Regions from separate parts of the Solidesulfovibrio carbinoliphilus subsp. oakridgensis genome, predicted to be linked through region 1. Evidence: predicted binding sites of a transcription regulator. Region 1 holds the regulator's gene; each other region holds the start of a gene.
The links. Region 1 encodes sigma-54, which starts transcription at its own class of promoters, with help from an activator protein. Its sites were predicted from a motif close to CTGGCACGGNNNNTGCTT; they were not measured.

Region 1 (6,594 bases):
TTCCGGATTGGCGGCCAGGGTTACCCATCGGTCCTCGAACCGGGCCGAGTCGTTGTTGGCGAGACTGACCTGCCGGGCGAAATAGTCGCCGCCAAGGGCCGGCAGCAGGCCGAGCTTGACCAGGAGCTGAAAACCGTTGCAGATGCCAAGGACAAGCCCCCCGGCCTCGAAAAAAGTTTTGAGCTGGCCAAGAAGGGCGTCGCCGGCGGCGTTTTTGGCGTGCTTCCAGCGCACGGCCGCGGCCTGGGCCGCACCGAGATCGTCCCCGTCAAGGAACCCTCCGGGAAAGATCAGGAAATTGTAATCCGGAATGCGCGTGCGACCGGCGGCGATATCCGAAAAAAAGACGATGTCCGTGACGTCGGACCCGGCCGCGCGGGCGGCGTAGGCCGATTCCACTTCGCAATTGGTGCCGTAACCGGTGATCACGAGGGTGCGCACCTTGGCCATAAGGGAAATCCTCCCGGGGGTTCCTTGAAAATTTGCGCCCGAAGGCATACTTTACGCGGCTGAACATAAGGGGCCGCCCCGGCCGCGTCAACCGAACCGCGCCACAGGCCCGGTCCGGCCCGGTCCCGAGGGACCCGGGCCGCCGGGTCCGCCGGCGTGGCCTAACCTCTTTTCCAAGGACGGCATCATCATGAAGACCAAGTTTATTTTCGTGACGGGAGGGGTGCTGTCCTCCCTGGGCAAGGGGCTGGCCGCCGCTTCCATCGGCGCACTGCTCCAGGCCCGGGGGCTCAAGGTCACCATCCAGAAGCTCGACCCCTACATCAACGTCGATCCCGGCACCATGAACCCCTTCCAGCATGGCGAGGTCTACGTCACCGACGACGGGGCCGAGACCGACCTCGACCTCGGCCACTACGAGCGCTACCTCGGCGTGCCCATGAGCCAGAACAACAACTTCACCTCGGGCCGGGTCTATTTCAGCGTCATCCAGAAGGAACGCCGGGGCGACTACCTCGGCGGCACGGTCCAGGTGATCCCGCACATCACCGACGAGATCAAGCGGTCGATCCTCGGCGTCGCCGGCGACGAGGACGTGGCCATCATCGAGATCGGCGGCACGGTGGGCGACATCGAGGGCCAGCCGTTCCTGGAGGCCATCCGCCAGCTGCGCATGGAACTTGGCAAGGAAAACGCCCTGTACATCCACTTGACCCTCGTGCCCTACCTGCGCGTGGCCGGCGAGGTCAAAACCAAGCCCACCCAGCACAGCGTCAAGGAACTGCGGTCCATCGGCATCCAACCCGACATCATCATCTGCCGCAGCGAAGTGGAGCTTGGGCGCGACATCAAGGAAAAGATCGCCCTTTTCTGCGACGTGGACGCGGACGCGGTCTTTACCGCCGTGGACGTCAAAAACATCTACGAACTGCCGCTTCGCCTCTACGGCGAGGGCGTGGACCAGAAGATCGCCATCCTGCTGCGCCTGCCGGCCAAAAACGCCGACCTGCAAGCCTGGCGCGACCTGCTGCACCGGTCGGAAAATCCCGGAGGCCAGGTTTCCATCGCCATTGTCGGCAAGTATGTGGACCTCAAGGAAGCCTACAAGAGCCTGCACGAGGCCCTTGTCCACGGCGGCATCGCGGCCGGGGTCTCCATCCGGTTCGTGTACGTCAATTCCGAGGAAGTGACCCGCCAGAACGCGGCGTCCACCTTCGCCGGCATCGACGGCATCCTGGTGCCGGGCGGCTTCGGCTCGCGCGGGGTCGAGGGCAAGATTACGGCCATCGAATACGCCCGGGAAAAGGGCGTGCCCTTTTTCGGCATCTGCCTTGGCATGCAGTGCGCGGTCATCGAATACGCCCGGAACGTCCTGGGGCTTTCCGGCGCCAATTCCGAGGAATTCGACCTGACCACGCCGCACCCGGTCATCTACCTCATGCGCGAATGGTTCGACTGCCGCACCCAGAAGACCGAGTACCGGGACCCGTCGAGCGACAAGGGAGGGACCATGCGCCTGGGAGCCTACCCCTGCCGGGTCAAGCCGGAAACCCAGGCCGCCGCGGCCTACGCCGCCGAGGAGATTTCCGAGCGCCACCGCCACCGCTACGAATTCAACAAGACCTACGCTCCCTCGTTTGAAGAGGGCGGGATGGTCTTAAGCGGCCTGTCGCCGGACGGCGAGCTGGTCGAGATCGTGGAACTGCCGGACCATCCGTGGTTCCTCGGCTGCCAGTTCCACCCGGAGTTCAAGAGCAGCCCCATGCGTCCGCATCCGCTCTTTCGGGAATTCGTGAAGGCGGCCAAGCGGTACAAGGGCTAGCACGACGTTCGCTGAAAAGCAGGGGCATAGTTTTTAGAAAAAAATAAATATTCTAATTTGTTGTTCTCAAAATTCGTATGCGCGGATTTCGAGAACGCGGCATGAGCGGACGGCGTCGCCTCGGGTCGTCCCGCCGGGGCCGGGCGGCGCGAGGAGGCGGGTGGTATGGCGCAGGATGCGAAGCTGGCCGCGACGCGGGCCAGGGACGTGGCCTTGCTCGTCCTTGACGTGGACGGCGTCCTGACCGACGGCGGCCTCTATGTCGACGCCCACGGCGGCATCGCCAAACGGTTTCACGCCCACGACGGCCTCGGCATCAAGGCCGCCCAGATGGCGGGCTTGCAAGTGGCGGTCATAAGCGGCCTCGACAGTCCGGCCGTGGCCGCCCGCATCAAGGAACTGGGCATTGGCGAGTACCATCCCGGCCACCACCACAAGGTTCCGATCCTGACCGGCATCCTCGGGCGGCTGGGGCTTTCCCCCGGCCAGGCCGCCTACCTCGGCGACGACTGGGTGGACGCCGGCCCCATGGGTCTGGTCGGCCTGCCCATGGCCGTGGCCGACGCCCAGCCGGAAATCATGGACCTGGCCCTGTGGGTGGCCAGCCGTCCCGGCGGGCACGGGGCGGTGCGCGAGGCCATCCGGTTCCTGCTTCAGGCCAGCGGCCGTCTCGAAGCGGCCTACGCCTGGTTCCTCCCGGAAGGGTAAGCCGTGCCGATTGCCACGATCCTTCGATTGTGGCATGCTTTTTGTTGAGCGGGCGGGGCGTCGGCCTTGCCCCCGCTTTTCGCACCAACATCCAAAGGACCTCGCACGGCGGTAGACATGGCCCTGGAACTGCGACAGCAGCTCAAACTCTCCCAGCAGCTGGTGATGACTCCCCAACTGCAGCAAGCCATCAAACTCCTGCAGCTCTCCCGGCTCGAGCTGCTGGAGAGCGTGCAGCAGGAGCTTTTGGAAAACCCCCTTCTGGAGGAATCGATCGAGGAGGACCGCCAACCGGAGCGGACCATGGCCGAGGACAACCTGGGGCCGACCGGGAATTCCAGCGACGCGGCCATGGAAAAGGAACTCCTCAAAAACGCCGAATGGGACGACTATCTCGGCGATTTCGCCAGCACCGGCCGCCAGTCCCAATCCCGGGAGTCGGAGATGCCCGAGGAGGGCATGGCCTTTGACGCCAGGCTCGCCTCCAAACCCTCCCTCGAAGGGCACCTCGGCTGGCAGATGCGCCTGTCGAATTTCACGGCCAAGGAACTGGAGATCGGGGAGAGTATCGTCGGCAGCCTCAATTCCTCGGGCTACCTGCGGGCTTCCCTCGAAGAACTGGCCCAGATGGCCGGAGCCTCGGTGCCCGAAGTGGAGACCGTGCTCCACCGGCTCCAGCGGTTCGACCCCGTGGGCGTGGCCGCCCGGACCCCGAGCGAATGCCTGCTCACCCAGATCGAGGTCTACGGCTACGAGGACACCATCCTCATCGAGCTTGTGCGCGACCACCTCGAAGACCTGGAGAAGAAACGCTACAAGCCGCTGGCCAAAAAATTTCATATCACCATGGAAAAACTCAAGGAATACCTTGAGCTGATCCAGACCCTCAATCCCATGCCCGGAGCCAGCTACGGCTCGGGCGATCCCATTTTCGTGAGCCCGGACGCCTTTGTGTACAAATACGGCGGCGAATTCGTGATTATTTTAAACGAAGAGGGCATGCCGCGGCTCAACGTCAACACGACCTACATGGCGGAGATCAATCCGAAAAACGACAAGGACAAGGATTATCTCCAGGACAAGATGCGCTCGGCCATGTGGCTGATGAAAAGCCTCTACCAGCGGCAGCGGACCCTGTACAAGGTCCTTGAGAGCATCGTGAAGTTCCAGCGGGAATTCTTCGAGGAGGGGGTCACGCGGTTGCGGCCGTTGATCCTCAAGGATGTGGCCGACGACATCAGCATGCACGAATCGACCGTCAGCCGCATCACGTCCAACAAGTACGTGGCCACGCCCCATGGCATTTTCGAGCTCAAGTTCTTTTTCAACAGCTCCCTTGACCTCGACGACGGCGGCACGGTCGGCTCGGAATCGGTCAAGGCCATGATCAAGCGGATTATTTCCGGGGAGAATGCCAAAAAGCCTATCAGCGACGAGGCCATTGCTGATATGCTCAAAGACGAGTTGCAGATCAACATCGCCCGGCGCACCGTGGCCAAATACCGCACGGCCATGGGCATTGAATCCTCGTCCAAGCGCAAGGAAATTTTCTGATGCTTCGGGCCGGGCTTCCCCGGCCCAATACCACGCCATCTGGAGGATCTCATGAACATCACTTTTAATTTCAAGAACTTCGAACCTTCCGACCATTTGCGCGACTACGCTCGCAAGCGTCTGGAAAAGCTTGCCAAATATGCTTCCGCCAATGACGCCTCCGAACTGCAGGTCAATCTGGCCGTGGAAAAGACCCGCCAGATGGCCGACGTGATCTTCGTGGCCGACAATATGCATATCTCGGCCCATGAGGTGTCCGAGGACATGTATTCCACCATCGACATGATCCTCGACAAGGTGGAAGCGCAGGCCAAGAAGTTCCGTGAGAAGCAAAAGGACCGCCGCCGCCAGTCGACCGAGACCGTGCGCATGGACGTCATCACCATCAACGCCGACAACGCCGGGGCCCGCACGCCGACCATCGTCGAGACCAACGAATACGAGCCCAAGCCCATGGCCGTGGAAGAGGCGGCCATGCAGCTTGGGACCATCAAGCACGAATTCCTGGTGTTCATCAATTCGGAAACCGAACGGCCCAACGTCATCTACCGTCTGCGCAACGGCGACTTCGGCCTGATCGATCCTGGAACGGGTGTGTAGATGCGTCTCGAGGACTATCTCCAGCCCGAATTCGTGATCGGGGAGCTCGCGGCCGAGTCCAAGTCCGAAGTGCTGGCCGAGCTGGTCGCCAAAATTGCGGCCGGCCTGCCGGGTTTTGACGCCAAACGGGCCCATCAGGTGCTCCTTGACCGGGAAAGCCTCGGCACGACCGGCATCGGCGACACCGTGGCCATCCCCCACGGCAAGATGGAGAGCCTCGAAAAGATCGTCATCGCGGTCGGCAGGAGCCTCAAGGGCGTCAACTTCGATGCGCTGGATTTCAAACCCTGCCGCATCTTTTTTCTCGTCCTTGCGCCGGAGCACGTGGCGGGCCTGCACCTGCGCATCCTGGCCCACATCTCACGGCTCCTCTCCGACGAATCGTTTCGGCACGCCTTTTTGAGCGCCGAAAACGACGCGGCCCTGTGGCAGGTTCTGACCGCCGCCGCCTGAAACGCGTAGCACCGTCTCCTTGCGCGCTTGCCGTCACACAAGCGCGCAAGGAATCGGTTAGAGCTTGAGGGCGGGGGGCAAAGACACCATGGAAGAAACGCCGACGGAACTGAAAATCGTCATTTTGACGGGGCTGTCCGGCTCGGGCAAGAGCACCGGCCTGCGGGTGTTCGAAGACCTGGGCTTTTTTTGCGTGGACGGCCTGCCGGTCGGGCTCGTGCCAAAGCTCATCAATCTTTTCGACGAAAAGGGCGGCCAGCGCTACAAGGGCCTGGCGCTTGGCATGGATGTGCGGCAAGCCGACCTCGATACGGACTGGGGCGTGACCCTGGCCCAGATCAAGGTGAAAAACGTGGCCCCGCAGATCATCTTTTTCGAGGCCGACACCCAGGAAATCATCCGCCGCTATGCCACCACGCGCCGGCCCCATCCCCTGGAAAGCGCCAACCGGGGCCTCGAGCAGGCCGTGCTCGAGGAACGGGAACGCATGACGCCCTTGCGTGAAGCGGCCGACATGGTGCTCGACACCACCCATTTCTCCATCCACGACCTGCGCCGCAAGTTGCAGGAAAAGTGGGCTTCGATCCGTACCACGCGCGGCACCCTCAAAGTCCACGTCATGAGTTTCGGCTTCAAGTACGGACCTCCCTCCGAGGCGGACATGGTCTTTGACCTGCGTTTTTTGCCCAATCCTTATTTCGTCCGGGAGCTGCGCGAGCAGACCGGCAAGGACGCCCCGGTGCGCGACTATGTCCTGGCTGCGGATCCTGGCCGGGAGTTTCTTTCCCGCCTTCAGGAATTCCTGCTCTACCTGCTGCCGCTCTATGCCCAGGAAGGGCGCTACCGCCTGACCGTCGCCTTTGGCTGCACCGGCGGACGGCACCGGTCCGTGGCCGTGGCCGAGGCCGTCTTTGACACCCTGTCCAAGGCTGGCTATAATATTTCCCTGGAACACCGGCATATCGAACGCGGCTAGGGCGTCGTTGCCGGCAGCCGGGGAAGCCGCG
Region 2 (6,594 bases), 1.5 Mb from region 1:
CGGAAAATGACAATATTGTCCGAATAATATTTGGCGGGACCGGGTTGGCGTCAAAAACCGTTCTGGGTTATGGCCTTTTCCCCGTCGTTTCCCGCAAACGGCGATTCCACACAAAGGATACCCCCATGGTCGCAACCGCCCGACTCTGCATCACCTGCCCCGACCGGCCCGGCATCGTCTCGGCCGTGACCACGTTTCTCTATACCCACGGCGCCAACATCATCGATCTGGACCAGCATTCCACCGACCCCGAGGGCGGAACGTTCTTCCTGCGCCTGGAGTTCTACACGCCCTATATGGATGTTTCCCGCAGCGCCCTGGAGGCGGCTTTCGGCGAAGTGGTCGGGGGCCGGTTCTCCATGGACTGGCGGCTGTCGTATTCCGACGAGCCCAAGCGGGCGGCGCTGTTCGTGTCGCGCCACGACCACTGCCTGATGGAGCTCTTGTGGCGGTTCGCCCGCAAAGAGCTGCCCTGCGACATCGCCATGGTGGTCAGCAACCATGAGGACCTGCGGGCCAGCGTCGAGGGCTTCGGCGTGCCGTTTCATGCGGTGCCGGTGGGGGACGGGGGCATGGCCGAGGCCGAGGCCAAGATGGCCGAGCTTTTGGGCGACAATACGGACCTCATCGTCCTGGCCCGGTACATGCGGATCCTGTCCGGGGATTTCCTGCGGCCCTACGAGCACCGGGTGATAAACATCCACCACTCGTTTTTGCCGGCCTTCGTCGGGGCCGATCCCTACCGCCAGGCCCACGAAAAGGGGGTCAAGCTGATCGGGGCCACGGCCCACTACGTCACGGCCGAACTCGACGCCGGCCCGATCATCGAGCAGGACACGGCGCGGGTGACGCACCGCTTTTCCGTGGCCGACCTCAAGGCCACAGGCAGCGATCTCGAACGCAACGTCCTGGCCCGGGCCGTCAAATGGCACCTGGAGGACCGGGTGATCGTGTTCGGCAACAAGACCGTGGTGTTCCGCTAGCCGCACAAGGGCCGGGCGAGCGGGGGCCAGGAGCGAAAGGGAAGCCTCCGGCGGCCAAAGGGCTGGCGCCCTTTGGAATCCCGCAGAGGGGACGGACCGCCCGGATGTCCGGAAGAGCGTTGCCGGCGCCGGTCTGCCGCGACTGCCCGCGCTCGATGCGGCGGCGCCCGGCGGTCAGGCCGGGTCGGCCGGCGGGGCCGGGGCCGCCCTGGCCGCCTTTTCGGCCGCCCGCTTGAGCTTGGCGGCGATGATGAAGCCCGGGTTTATCGCCAGGCACCGGTCGGCCTCGACCACGGCCTCGGCGAAATTCCCCCTCTCGAAGTGGATGCGGCCGAGGTTGAAGTGCAGGTTCTCGTCGGCCTCGGAGGCGGCCAGGGCCTTTTCGTAGTAGGCCCGGGCCATGTCGAGGAGCCCGTGCTTGCGCATGCGGATGCCGAACTCGTTGAAGAGAAACTTGTTCTCCGGACCGAAGGCCAGGTCCAGGGACATGATCTTCTCGAAGATCTCCCGGGCCTCCTCCATCTTGCCGGCCGTGAGATAGGCGTTACCAAGGCCAAAGATGGCCCGCAGGTTCTCGGCGTCGTAGGCGAGCGCCTTCCCGAACGCGGCCTCGGCCTTGTCCGTGCGCCCGGCCTCCAGATGCTTCTCCCCCTTGGCCAGCTCGGCCAGCATCGCCTCCATCCGGGGCTTGACCTGATTGTAATAGATGAGCGGCTCGGGCTTGTAACGCTCGAAAAATTCCGCCTCCGCCACCACGGTCTTCTCGCCGCTTGGCACGCTGTTGGCGTTCAGGGCCTGGACCTGGATGCCGGATTCGGGTGTTTTTTCCGCGTAATAGTAGAGGATCCGCTCGCTTTCCGTGGTGGTGCCGCCAAAGCCGGTCTTGTAGGACTCCCGCAGGGAAACCGCCACCGCGAACCGGTCGGTGCGAAACGTCTGCGCCATGACCTTCCTCCATCCCCTGCCGCGCCCGGGCCTTTGCAGCGGCCACGCCTTGTACCACTTTTGGCCGCCAAACGCACCCCGGCCCGGGCACCCGGGCCGCATCGTCCCGCCGGCCGCCATCACAGCCGGGACACGGCCGGGCCATGGCCGGAATATTCCGGAAGACCGGTAAGCATTCCAGGTTGAAACACGGGAAAGGAACATTTTTCCCTTGCCAGCCTATCGGGGTTTCGCTATTTTTTTGCATCTTCGCCAAAGCCGCAAGGCTTCCCGCGCCTGGAACGGAACGGCGCCTGCGGACTTTCGCGAACGACTCGCCTCTGGAGTTGCAAGAGAGTGCGCGCCGACCGTTTTACACCGCCTCGATGCCAAAACCGACGGATGCACTCCAACTATCGGGCCATTCCGGCCGCACGGCCGATGGAATCGTCCTGGGAAGGAGCGTAGCCGGCGGTTTGTTGTCCGACGGACCTCCGTAGACGCTTCGTGTTCGCACTGACGTCAACCGCTTGGGAGTCCGTGTCTCATGTCCAAGAACATCTACGTTGGCAACCTGCCTTTCCGCACCACAGAGGACAGCGTGCGCGACCTGTTCGCCCGCTATGGCGAAGTCCAATCCGTCAAACTGATCTCCGACCGCGAAACCGGCAAACCGCGCGGCTTCGGATTCGTGGAGATGGACGACGACGCCGCCGCCGACGAGGCCATCAAGTCCCTGGACGGGGCCGATTTCGAGGGCCGCAACCTCAAGGTCAACGAGGCCAAGCCCCGCGAGGCCCGGCCTCCCCGCCGCCAGGCCTGGTAGACCGCCCCCGAACCGTCTTTCCCCCGGGGCCGCCTTTTCCAGGCGGCCCCGGGACTTTTTTTCTCCGCGACTGGCCTATATCTTGCTTCTTCTTCCCGATCCCTGCGGAGGCATGCATGCACGTCAAATTTCTGATCATCGGCGCCGGGCCGACCGGCCTTGGCGCGGCCTGGCGGCTGGCCGGGCACGGCGAAAACGACTTCCTGGTCCTCGAGCGCCACGCCCACGTCGGCGGCCTGGCCGCCAGCTTCACCGACCGGGCCGGGTTCACCTGGGACGTGGGCGGCCACGTGGTCTTTTCCCACTACGGCCTCTTCGACCGGCTTTTGGACGAGCTTTTGGGCGAGGCGGTCCTGCGCCACCAGCGCGAGTCCTGGATCCGGGTGGCCGGCACCTTCGTGCCCTACCCCTTCCAGAACAACATCCGCCGCCTGCCCCCCGAGCTGGCCTGGGAGTGCGTGGAGGGCCTGCTGGCCGCCGGCCGCGACGCCGCCGCCGGGGTCCATCCGGACGCGCCGGCCCACTTCCGGGCCTGGATCGACCGGGTGTTCGGCCCGGGCATCGCCCGGCTCTTCATGGTGCCCTACAATTTCAAGGTCTGGGCCCACCCGGCCGAGGCCATGTCCCACCGCTGGATCGGCGAGCGGGTGTCCGTGGTCGATGCCGGCCGGGTGATCAAGAACATCATCTTCGGCGCGGACGACGTGGCCTGGGGCCCCAATAACACCTTCTCCTTTCCGCTTCGCGGCGGCACGGGCGAGATCTTCCGCCGCCTGGCCGCCCGGTTCGCCGACCGCATCCGCCTCGGCGCGGCCGTCGTCTCCATCGACCCGGCCGCCAAAACCGTGTGCACCGCCTCGGGGGAGACCATCACCTACGGCCGGCTCCTCTCGACCGGGCCCCTGGACCGGCTGGTGGCCGACCAGCTCGTCGGGGCCCCCCCGGCCCTTATCGAAGCGGCGGGCCGCCTCAAGCACAACGGTGCCTTCATCCACGGCCTCGGCTTCGACGGGGCCCCGCCCGACTCCCGGTGCTGGATGTATTTCCCGGAGAGCGACTGCCCCTTTTACCGGGTGACCAACTTCCACAACTACTCGCCCTTCAATACCCCGGACCCGGACGGCATGCGGCCAAGGCTTCGGGCCCTCATGACCGAGACCAGCTTTTCCGGCTACAAGCCCGAGGACCCGGCCACCCTCCTCGACCGGACCGTGGCCGGCCTGGCCGCCACCACGCTGACCGCCCCGGACGACGCCGGCCGGCTGGTTTCCACCTGGGAGATGGCCGTGGACTACGCCTACCCCATCCCCTGCCTGGAACGCGACGCCGCCCTCGGCCTCATCCAGCCGGCCCTGGAGGCCATGGGCATCTTTTCCCGGGGCCGGTTCGGCGGCTGGAAGTACGAGGTCGGCAACATGGACCATTCGCTCATGCAGGGCGTGGAGTGGGCCGACCGGATGGTGGCCGGCTCGCGGGAAACGGTCTACACCCTGTGACCCGGCCGGGGCCGGCCGGTTGACGGACGCCGCCCGATCTGAAACACCACCGGCCATGGGCGGCACTGCCCGACCCAGGGAACCAAACGCCGGAACGGACAAGGAGCGGGCGGACATCGTGACCACGACCATGGACCAGGACATTTTCGCAGCCCGGCGCGACCGGCTGCGGCAGCGGCTTTCGGCGATGGGCCACCAGGCCCTCCTCGTCACCCACGCGGCCAACCGGTTCTATCTTTCCGGCTTCGAGCTGCACGATCCCCAGTGCAACGAATCGGCCGGCTGCCTCGTCGTGGCGGAAAACGGCCGGGACGCCCTTTTCACCGACTCCCGCTACCGCGACGCGGCCCTTCGCCTGTGGCCCGAGGCCGACCTTTGCATCTACGGCAGCGGCCGGTTCGCCACCATCGCCGATTTTCTCCGGGAACGGGGCCTCGTCCATCTGGCCTTCGAGGCCGCGTCCATGCCCTTCGAAACCCACGCCCACCTGTCGGCCCACATCGGCCTGACCCCGGTCCGGCAGGCCGTGGAGCCCCTGCGGCTCATCAAGGACGCGGCCGAGATCGAGCGCATGCGCCGCTCGGCCGCGGTCAACCACGCGGTCATGGAGCGCCTGCCGGACGTGCTCGTGCCCGGCCGGACCGAGGCCGAGGCGGCCTGGGAGATCGAAAAGCTCTTCCGGGAGTTCGGGGCCAGCGAGCTGGCCTTCGCCCCCATCGTGGCCGTCGACGCCAACGCGGCCCTGCCCCACGCCATCCCGGGCCGGACGGTCATCACCGACGGCTGCCTGGTCCTGGTCGATGTCGGCGGCCGGCGCGACGACTACTGCTCGGACCAGACCCGCACGGTCTGGGTGGGGAAAAATCCGCCGGACCGGTTCCTGACCATGCTCGACCGGGTCAAGCGGGCCCAAGCCGCGGCCCTGGCCGGCCTGCGCCCGGGCCTGCCGTTTCGTGCCGCCCACGCCCTGGCCCGACAGGTCTTCGAGGCCGAAGGCGTGGCCGCGCATTTCACCCACTCCCTCGGCCACGGCGTGGGCCTCGAGACCCACGAGGGCCCAAGCCTCAATCCGGCCGCCGACGGGACGCTTGCCCCCGGCATGGTGGTGACGGTGGAGCCGGGGCTCTACTATCCGGAATGGGGCGGGGCGCGGTGGGAGCACATGGCCCTCATTACCGAAGACGGCTGCGAGACCCTGTGAGGCGGCGTCCCCGGCGGCAGCCGCCCTACGTCCCGCCCCGGACCTCGGCCCGGCTCTACGTGCGCCTTTTGCCGCGCCACGTGGCCATGCTGCGGTTTCTGCTCGAGGCCGAGGACAACCTGGCCCTGCCGACCGTGGTCGACCGGTTCGCGGCCGTGGTGCGCCTGACCTATGCCCCGGACGCGGCCGGCCGGGTGGAGGGCTTTGTCCGGGACCTGGCCGCCGTCTGTCCGGAAGCGGCCGTCTGCCTGCGGCCGGCCGATTTCGGGGTTGCCAACCGTTCCCCGCTTGTCTAAGTACGGCCAGGATCCTTGCGAGGTTTGCTGGACTCGGGGCGCGCCCGCCGCGCACCCTCCACCCACAACCGGGAACCTGCCCATGCCCAGCACCGCCCAAAGGCCCCGCATCCTGCTGGTGGACGACAACGCCGACAATCTGGCGCTCATGCGCCTGTTTCTCGGCGGCCCCTACCGGACGGACAACGCGGAAAACGGCCGCGAGGCCGTGGCCCTGTTCGCGGCCGCGCCCTACGACCTCGTCTTCATGGATCTGGAAATGCCGGTCATGGACGGCTACGAGGCCACCCGGGCCATGCGGGCCATGGAACGCGGCCGGCCCGGGCCGCCCGTTCCCATCCTGGCCCTGACGGCCTACGGCCTGGACGAATTCCGCCTGCGGTGCGAGGCGGCCGGGTGCACGGACTTCCTGGTCAAGCCCGTGGGCAAGGCCCTGGTGCTCGACACCGTGGCCCGGCATCTGGGGGAAAACGCCCCCCGGACGAGGCCGGCCCCGCAACCGCCGGTCTCGCTCCAGGCGGCCGACAGGCCGGACGCGGACATGCTGCGGCCGCTGTTGCCGCTTTTTTTCGCCACGGCCGGCGAAACCCTGGATACGGCCCGGCGGGCCCTGCAAGCCGAGGATCTGGAAGTGGTGCGGGCCCAGGGCCACAAGCTCAAGGGGGCGGCCCTGTCCTACGGATTCGCCGACCTCGGCCAGGCGGCCAGGACCCTGGAACTGGCCGGCGGCCAGGGCGATGCCGCGGCGGCGGCCACCTGCATGGCCCTGGCCCGGGAACTCCTGGCCCGGGCCCAAAGAGGCTTCGCCGGCTGAGGTGGACGGATCAGCCGGCGGCCGTGCCGATCAGGGCGGCGGTCTTTTCGAGGA
Region 3 (6,594 bases), 1.8 Mb from region 1:
GGGGATGGCGGCCCGCCCTTCCGGCACGTCGACATGGGCCACCTGGGCCATGGCGTGGACCCCGGAGTCGGTGCGGCCCGCGCCGAAGATCCGGACCGGCTCCCCGCACAGGGTGGCCAACGCCTCTTCCAGGCAGCCCTGGACCGTGCGCCCCCGGCCCGGGGCCTGGAGCTGCCAGCCGGCAAAGGCCGTGCCGTCGTAGGCGAGCGTCAGGCGCAGGCGCGGCATGGGCGGGAGGCGGCGGGTTCGCCGGCCAGGGCCGGGACGCGGCGGACCGGTCGACGATTTGCCGCCACTACATCTCCTCCGGCGCGCCGTCCGTGGGCGGCAGCTGCATCTTGGTCAGCATCTCGGTCAGGCCGGCCGCCTTCTTGGCTTCCATGTTGTTCAGCACCTCGCCGGCGCCACGGCCGCGCATGCCTGCCAGAATTTTGACTGCGATGTTGTTGTCCAGGGTCTCCAGGACCTTGGCCGCCTGCTTGGCGTTCATGTTGGAATAGACGTCGATCAGGTGCTTGAGCTTCTGGTCCTTGACGCCCTTGGCCTCTTCCAACATGGCCTTGATACTGGTTTCCATCTCCTTGAGCTTGGCGACGCGGGCGCTCAGGTCGGCTTGCAGGGTGTTTAAGGCCTGCTCCCGCTGGTCCAGTTCGTCCTGGCGCTTGAGCAGGGCCTGGGCGTCGGGCGTGGCGGCGGCCGTCTTGGCGGCCGGAGCCGGGGCGGCCGGCTGGGGCGCGGCCGGAGCCTGCTGGGCCAGGGCCGGAGTCGGGCCGGGGAGGGGTGCTGGTACGAACCGGGCCACGCTCGGCGCCGGCGGATCGGGCAGCAACAGGTCGAGGCCCATGAAGACCAGGATGCCGAGCTTCAGGGCCGCGATCATGACAAAGACGCCAAGGACCTTGGTGGCGCGCGGGGCGATTTTCGCGCCCAGCCGCTCCAGGGCCAGAAGCCAGCGCGAAGGGGCGTCAGACGACCGGCGGAACGTAGCGGACCGAAGCCATTTCGTCGTTTTCCTTTTGCTCGGCGATGTTTTCTTCGAGGGCATGGCGTCTGGCCTTGTTGGTTTTGAGTTTGTCGAGGAGCTTTCTGTCCTTGGAGCGCGAGACCGCCAGCACCCGGCACCGTTCGCGAACCTCGGCCAGTTCGTCGAGCTTCGCGTGGCCGGCCCGGATGTCGAACACCAGCCGCTCCCGGTAGGCCCGCCAGAGGTAGAAATCCAGGGGCGCGGGGTTCTTTTTCTGGGTCATGGAGGCGTCGCGGGAGGCCAGCTCGTTTTCCAGCCGGGCCACTTCCCGGGCCTGGAGCTGGTGGGCGGCAATGGCCTTGCCGAGCTCCATCCTGGCCCGCTCCTCAAGCTGGGCCCGAATGTCCAGGACGCGCTCGAGATTGAAACGAAACGGCTTTGCCATGAGTGCCTTCTACCTGCGGCGCGCCGCGCCAGTTTTCCGTCGGTGGTGGTCCTCGAAGCAAAACCCGGGCCACCTTTCTCCCTTTCGGGGGGTCCGGGGGGAATGATTCCCCCCGGCCGCCGGAGGCATCCTCTCTCTTCCCCTCCCGCTACAGTCCCCGGCGGTCCACGACGCGGATGGTCTTGCCTTCCTGGCCCCGGGCGAGGCTGCCGGGCTCGACCAGGCGCACGCCGATGCCGACGCCGAGTTCGGAGGCCAGCCGGCGTTCGAGCTTTTCCAGAAGCGCCTGATGCTCGGACACCCGGTCAAAAAGAAGGGCCTCGGTAGGCTCGACTTCGAGCAGGGCCTCGTCGAGCGCTCCCCGGCGGTGGAGCACGATGCGGTAGTTGGGGGTGGTGCCCTCGACTTCAAGGAGGAGCGCCTCGACCCGGGACGGGAAAACGTTCACTCCCCGTATAATGAGCATGTCGTCCGTGCGGCCGACGATGCGGCCGATACGGCGCATGGTGCGGCCGCAGGGGCAGGGGCCGGGCAGGATGCGGGTGATGTCGCCGGTGCGGAAGCGGATCATGGGAAAGGCTTCCTTGGTCAGCGTGGTGACGACCAGCTCCCCCTCCTCGCCGTCGGGAAGGCGCTCGCCCGTGGCCGGGTCCACGATCTCGATCAGAAAATGGTCCTCGCTCACATGCATGCCGGCCTGCTCCAGGCACTCGCCGGCCACGCCCGGGCCCATGATTTCGGAGAGGCCGTAGTTGTCGGTGGCCGTGAGCTTCAGGCGGTCCTCTATGGCCGCGCGCATGGCCTCGGTCCAGGTCTCGGCCCCGAACAGGCCGTAGCGCAGGGAAAGCGAATTGACGTTGACGTCCATGGCGCACAGCGTCTCGGCCAGGTGCAGGGCGTAGCTCGGCGTGGCCACGAAGACCGAGGTCCGGTAGTCCTGCATGATGGCCACCTGCCGGCGCGTGCCGCCGCTACTGGCCGGGATGACGGCCGCGCCCACGGTCTCGGCCCCGTAGTGGAAGCCCATGCCGCCGGTGAAAAGCCCGTAGCCGAGCGCGATCTGCACCACGTCGTCCTGGCCGGCTCCGGCCGCGACCAGGACCCGGGCCACCAGCCGCGACCAGGTTTTGATGTCGTTTCGGGTGTAGCCGGCCACCACCGGCTTGCCCGAGGTGCCGGACGAGGCGTGGAGCCTGACCACCTCACGAAGGGGCACGGCGAAAAGGCCGTACGGGTAGGCCTCGCGCAGGTCGGCCTTGGTGGTGAAGGGCAGGTGGCGGACATCGGCCAGATCGGCGAAGGTGTCCGGGTCGATGCCCTGCTCGGCGAACCGGCGGCGGTAGAGAGGCACGTTTCGGGCCACGCGATTGAGCGTGGCCTGCAACCGCTCCAACTGCAGCTGGGCCAGATCGCCCCGGTCCATGGCCTCGAATTGCGGCTCGAAACATTCGCGCATGGTCAGGTCCTTTGGGGGAAAGAAGATGCCTCCGGCGGCCAGGAGAGGCTCTGCCTCTCCTGGACCTCTCCGCCGGGGGGGATCATCCCCCCCGGACCCCCTGGAAGGGGGGAAAGGATCACACGTCCTTCTCGCGGCCGAGGTAGGCGCGGCGGACGTCGCGGTTGGCGAGCAGTTCCTCAGCCGTTCCGGACAGGAGCACCCGGCCGGTCTCCAGCACGTAGCCCCGGTCGGCCACGGCCAGGGCGCTCTTGGCGTTCTGCTCGACCAAAAGGACGGTCAGCCCCTTTTCGCGGCGCAAGGCCACGACATGGCGGAAAATCTCCTTGCAGACCTGGGGGGCCAGCCCCATGCCCGGCTCGTCCAGAAGCAGGCACCGGGGCCGGGCCATGAGGGCCCGGCCGATGGCCAGCATCTGCTGCTCGCCGCCGGAGAGCGCCGCCGCCTGCTGCTGGCGGCGGTCAAAGAGCACCGGGAACATGGCGTAGACCTCTTCCATGTCGGCCGCGACCTGGCGCCGCCTAAACCGGGTATACGCGCCCAGGAGCAGGTTGTCCTCCACGGACAGGGGCCCAAAGACCAGCCGCCGCTCCGGCACCTGGGACAGGCCCAGGCGCACGATCTTCTCGGGCTTTTCCCCGGCAATGGCCCGGCCGTCGAACACGACCTCGCCCCCGGACACCCGCTGGACGCCGGAAATGGCGGACAGGAGCGTGGTCTTGCCCGCGCCGTTGGCCCCGATCAGGGCCACGATCTCGCCAGGGGCCACGTGCAGGGACACCCGCCGCACCGCGTGCACCCGGCCGTAGTGGATATCGACGTTGCGTAAGGTCAGCATAATTCGGGTGCCTCCGCCTACTCGTCCTCGCCCAGATAGGCCTTCACGACCTCGTCGTTGGCCTGCACTTCCTCGGGCGTGCCCGAGGCCAGGGGATGGCCGAAGTGGAGCACGGTGATGTGGTCGCTGACGTTCATGACGAGGTCCATGTCGTGCTCGACGAGGCCGACGGTGACGTGGAGCCTGTCGCGGACGGCGGCGATGAGGTCGCCGAGCCGGGCCGTCTCCTTGGAATTGAGGCCGGCGGCCGGTTCGTCGAGGAGCAGCAGCTTCGGTTCGGCGGCCAGGGCCCGGGCCATTTCGAGGAGCCGCTGCCGGCCGTAGGGCAGCTCGCCGGCCGGCGTGTCGCGCTCGTCGGCCAGGCCCACGAAGTCGAGCCGGGCCAGGGCCTCCTCGCGGCAGACCCGCTCGGCCCGGCGAAAGCCCGGGGTGCGCAGCAGGCTCGCGGCCGTGGAATAGCGGGTCAGGGCGTGGCGGCCGGCCATGACGTTTTCGAGCACGGTCATGGAGGTGAAAACCTCGAGGTTCTGAAAGGTCCGGACCACCCCGGCGGCGGCCCGCTGGTGGGGCGGCAGGGTGCCGATGTCCTGGCCGGCGAGGCGGATGTGGCCGGAGGTCAGGGCGACCATGCCGGTGATGGCGTTCAGCATAGTGGTCTTGCCGGCGCCGTTTGGGCCGATGAGCGAGGTGACCGTCCCAGGCCGGATGCTGAAATCGGCCTCGGTCAGGGCGTGGATGCCGCCGAAACGGACGGTGGCGGCCGCGACGTCGAGGAGCGGGGTGTCAGCCGTCATGGCGGCCCCCCGGGCGGCGCAGCTTGCGCAACAGGCGTCCCGCGCCGCCGGCCAGGCCGTCGGGCAGGAACATGATGGTGGCGACCAGGATGGCCCCGTAGACCAGGATGTCGATGTCCTCGAACTCGCGCAGGGCTTCCGGCAGGATGGTCAGGAAAAACGCGCCGGCCACCGACCCCCAGACGCTGGCCATGCCGCCGAGCACCACCATGACCACGAGTTGGACCGAGAAGGTGAAACCAAAGGAGGCCGGGGCAATGAACGACAGGTAGTGGGCGTAGAGCACCCCGGCCAGCCCGGCCAGGGCGGCGGACAGGACAAAGACGAACCGCTTGTGGGCACTGATGTCCACGCCAAGGCTGGCGGCCGCCTTTTCGCTGACGTGCAGGGCGCGAAGGGCCCGGCCGGTGCGGGACTTCATGAGGTTCAGGGCCCCGAGCACCACCAGGGCCAGGACCACGGCCATGAGGTTGTAGTAGCTGTGGTCGGAGTCGAAGGAATAGCCGAAAAGGGCCAGGCGCGGAATGCCGACGTAGCCCGAAGGGCCGCCGGTCCAGTCCACGGCCTCGTTGAAGACGATGGAGACGATGATGCCGAAACCGAGGGTGGCCATGGCCAGATAGTGGCCCTTGAGCTTGAGCGTCGGGGCGGCCACGATCCAGGCGACCAGGGCGGCCAGTCCCACGCCAAGACCCATGCCGACGGGAATGGGCAGCCCAAGGCGCGTGGTGGCGATGGCCGTCACGTAGGCCCCGATGCCGTAAAAAGCGGCGTGGCCGAGCGAGATCTGGCCGGCGTAGCCCATGAGCAGGTTGAGGCCCACGGCGATGACGGCGGAAAGGCAGCCGAGGATGCAGATGCTGAGATAATACTCGTTGGGCAGGGCATAGGGCAGGCCCAGGAGCAGCGCCAGGAAAAACGCCGCCTGGATGGAATTGCGGCCCAGAAACGGTCGCGTCATACCCGCTCCACCCCGGCCTTGCCGAAAAGGCCCGACGGTTTGACGAAAAGGAGCAGCAGCAGGACGATGAAGGCGAAGGCGTCCTTGTAGCCGGACGCGACATAGCCCGCGCCAAAGGCTTCGAGCACGCCGAGGAGGATGCCGCCGGCGGCCGCGCCAAAGGGGTTGCCGAGCCCGCCCAGGATGCAGGCGGCGAAGCCCTTGAGGCCGAGCATCATGCCGACGTCATAGGCGGTCATGGTAATGGGCGCCAGGATGGCCCCGGCGGCCGCGCCGATGAGCCCGCTTAGGCCGAAAGACAAAAGGGCCATGCGGGCCACCGAGATGCCGACCAGACTGGCCGCCTTTTTCTGGCAGGCGCAGGCCAGCATGGCCTTGCCCTGGATGGTGGCGGAAAAAAAGAGCTTGAGCGCGGCGAGCAGGGCCAACGTCACGGCCAGGACCCACAGGCTCTGGGGCTGGATGGCCGCGCCCATGGCCAGGATCGGGGCCACGCCCGAAAAGGCGGGCAAGGCCACCGTGTCCTTGCCAAAGGCCAGCATGGCCCCGCCGCGCAGGAGAATTGAGACGCCGATGGTGATGATGACGGCGTTGATGGCCGGGGCCCCGGCCAGGGGCCGGATGGCGAGCCGCTCCATGATCGCCCCGACCACGGCCGTGGCCAGGCAGGCGAGCAAGACCGCCAGGACCAGGGGCAGGCCCGAGGCGGCGAAAAAGACCGCCAGCATCCCGCCGAGCATCACGAACTCGCCCTGGGCGAAGTTGATGATGCCGGTGGTGTTGAAGATCATGGTGAACCCAAGGCCGATCAGGCCGTAGGCGGCTCCCTGGGTCAGGCCCGAAACGAGGTACTGCGGCGCGCCGGAAAGCATCAGTCCCCGACAATGACCCAGTCGCCCTTCTCGATGCCGAGCATGATGAAGGCGTCCTGGCCGAGGCCGGCGTGGTCCTCGGGGGTGAAGGTGAAGATGCCGCCGATGCCGGGGAAAGCCTTGGTCTTCTCCAGGGCGTCGCGGATGGCTTGCGGCTTGTCGGAACCGGCGTCGGCCACGGCCTTGGCCGCCAGATGGAGCGAGTCGTAGCCGTGGCCGCCAAACGTCGAGACCGGGGCCTTGAACCGCTCCTCATAGGCCTTG

Region 2: a site for sigma-54 is predicted at 2,804-2,821, ahead of DFW101_RS15815 (protoporphyrinogen/coproporphyrinogen oxidase). Genes of this name have one in related genera too.
Region 3: a site for sigma-54 is predicted at 1,465-1,482, ahead of fliJ (flagellar export protein FliJ). Genes of this name have one in related genera too.

What each region holds. Positions count from the first base shown of each region.
Region 1 is NZ_CM001368.1:1,045,991-1,052,584, reverse strand. Features, by position in the region: gene DFW101_RS04700 (phosphoribosylformylglycinamidine synthase subunit PurQ) at 1-450, opposite strand, end outside; gene DFW101_RS04695 (CTP synthase) at 641-2,272, shown strand; gene DFW101_RS04690 (KdsC family phosphatase) at 2,438-2,980, shown strand; gene rpoN (RNA polymerase factor sigma-54) at 3,098-4,534, shown strand; gene hpf (ribosome hibernation-promoting factor, HPF/YfiA family) at 4,586-5,134, shown strand; gene DFW101_RS04675 (PTS sugar transporter subunit IIA) at 5,135-5,587, shown strand; gene rapZ (RNase adapter RapZ) at 5,676-6,563, shown strand.
Region 2 is NZ_CM001368.1:3,622,317-3,628,910, reverse strand. Features, by position in the region: gene purU (formyltetrahydrofolate deformylase) at 126-983, shown strand; gene DFW101_RS15825 (tetratricopeptide repeat protein) at 1,158-1,928, opposite strand; gene DFW101_RS15820 (RNA recognition motif domain-containing protein) at 2,455-2,733, shown strand; gene DFW101_RS15815 (protoporphyrinogen/coproporphyrinogen oxidase) at 2,850-4,229, shown strand; gene DFW101_RS15810 (M24 family metallopeptidase) at 4,360-5,430, shown strand; gene DFW101_RS15805 (DUF4911 domain-containing protein) at 5,427-5,726, shown strand; gene DFW101_RS15800 (response regulator) at 5,809-6,540, shown strand; gene DFW101_RS15795 (response regulator transcription factor) at 6,551-6,594, opposite strand, start outside.
Region 3 is NZ_CM001368.1:3,322,663-3,329,256, forward strand. Features, by position in the region: gene truA (tRNA pseudouridine(38-40) synthase TruA) at 1-228, opposite strand, end outside; gene DFW101_RS14495 (MotE family protein) at 296-1,045, opposite strand; gene fliJ (flagellar export protein FliJ) at 966-1,409, opposite strand; gene DFW101_RS14505 (phenylacetate--CoA ligase family protein) at 1,558-2,865, opposite strand; gene DFW101_RS14510 (ABC transporter ATP-binding protein) at 2,984-3,703, opposite strand; gene DFW101_RS14515 (ABC transporter ATP-binding protein) at 3,721-4,497, opposite strand; gene DFW101_RS14520 (branched-chain amino acid ABC transporter permease) at 4,487-5,458, opposite strand; gene DFW101_RS14525 (branched-chain amino acid ABC transporter permease) at 5,455-6,330, opposite strand; gene DFW101_RS14530 (ABC transporter substrate-binding protein) at 6,330-6,594, opposite strand, start outside.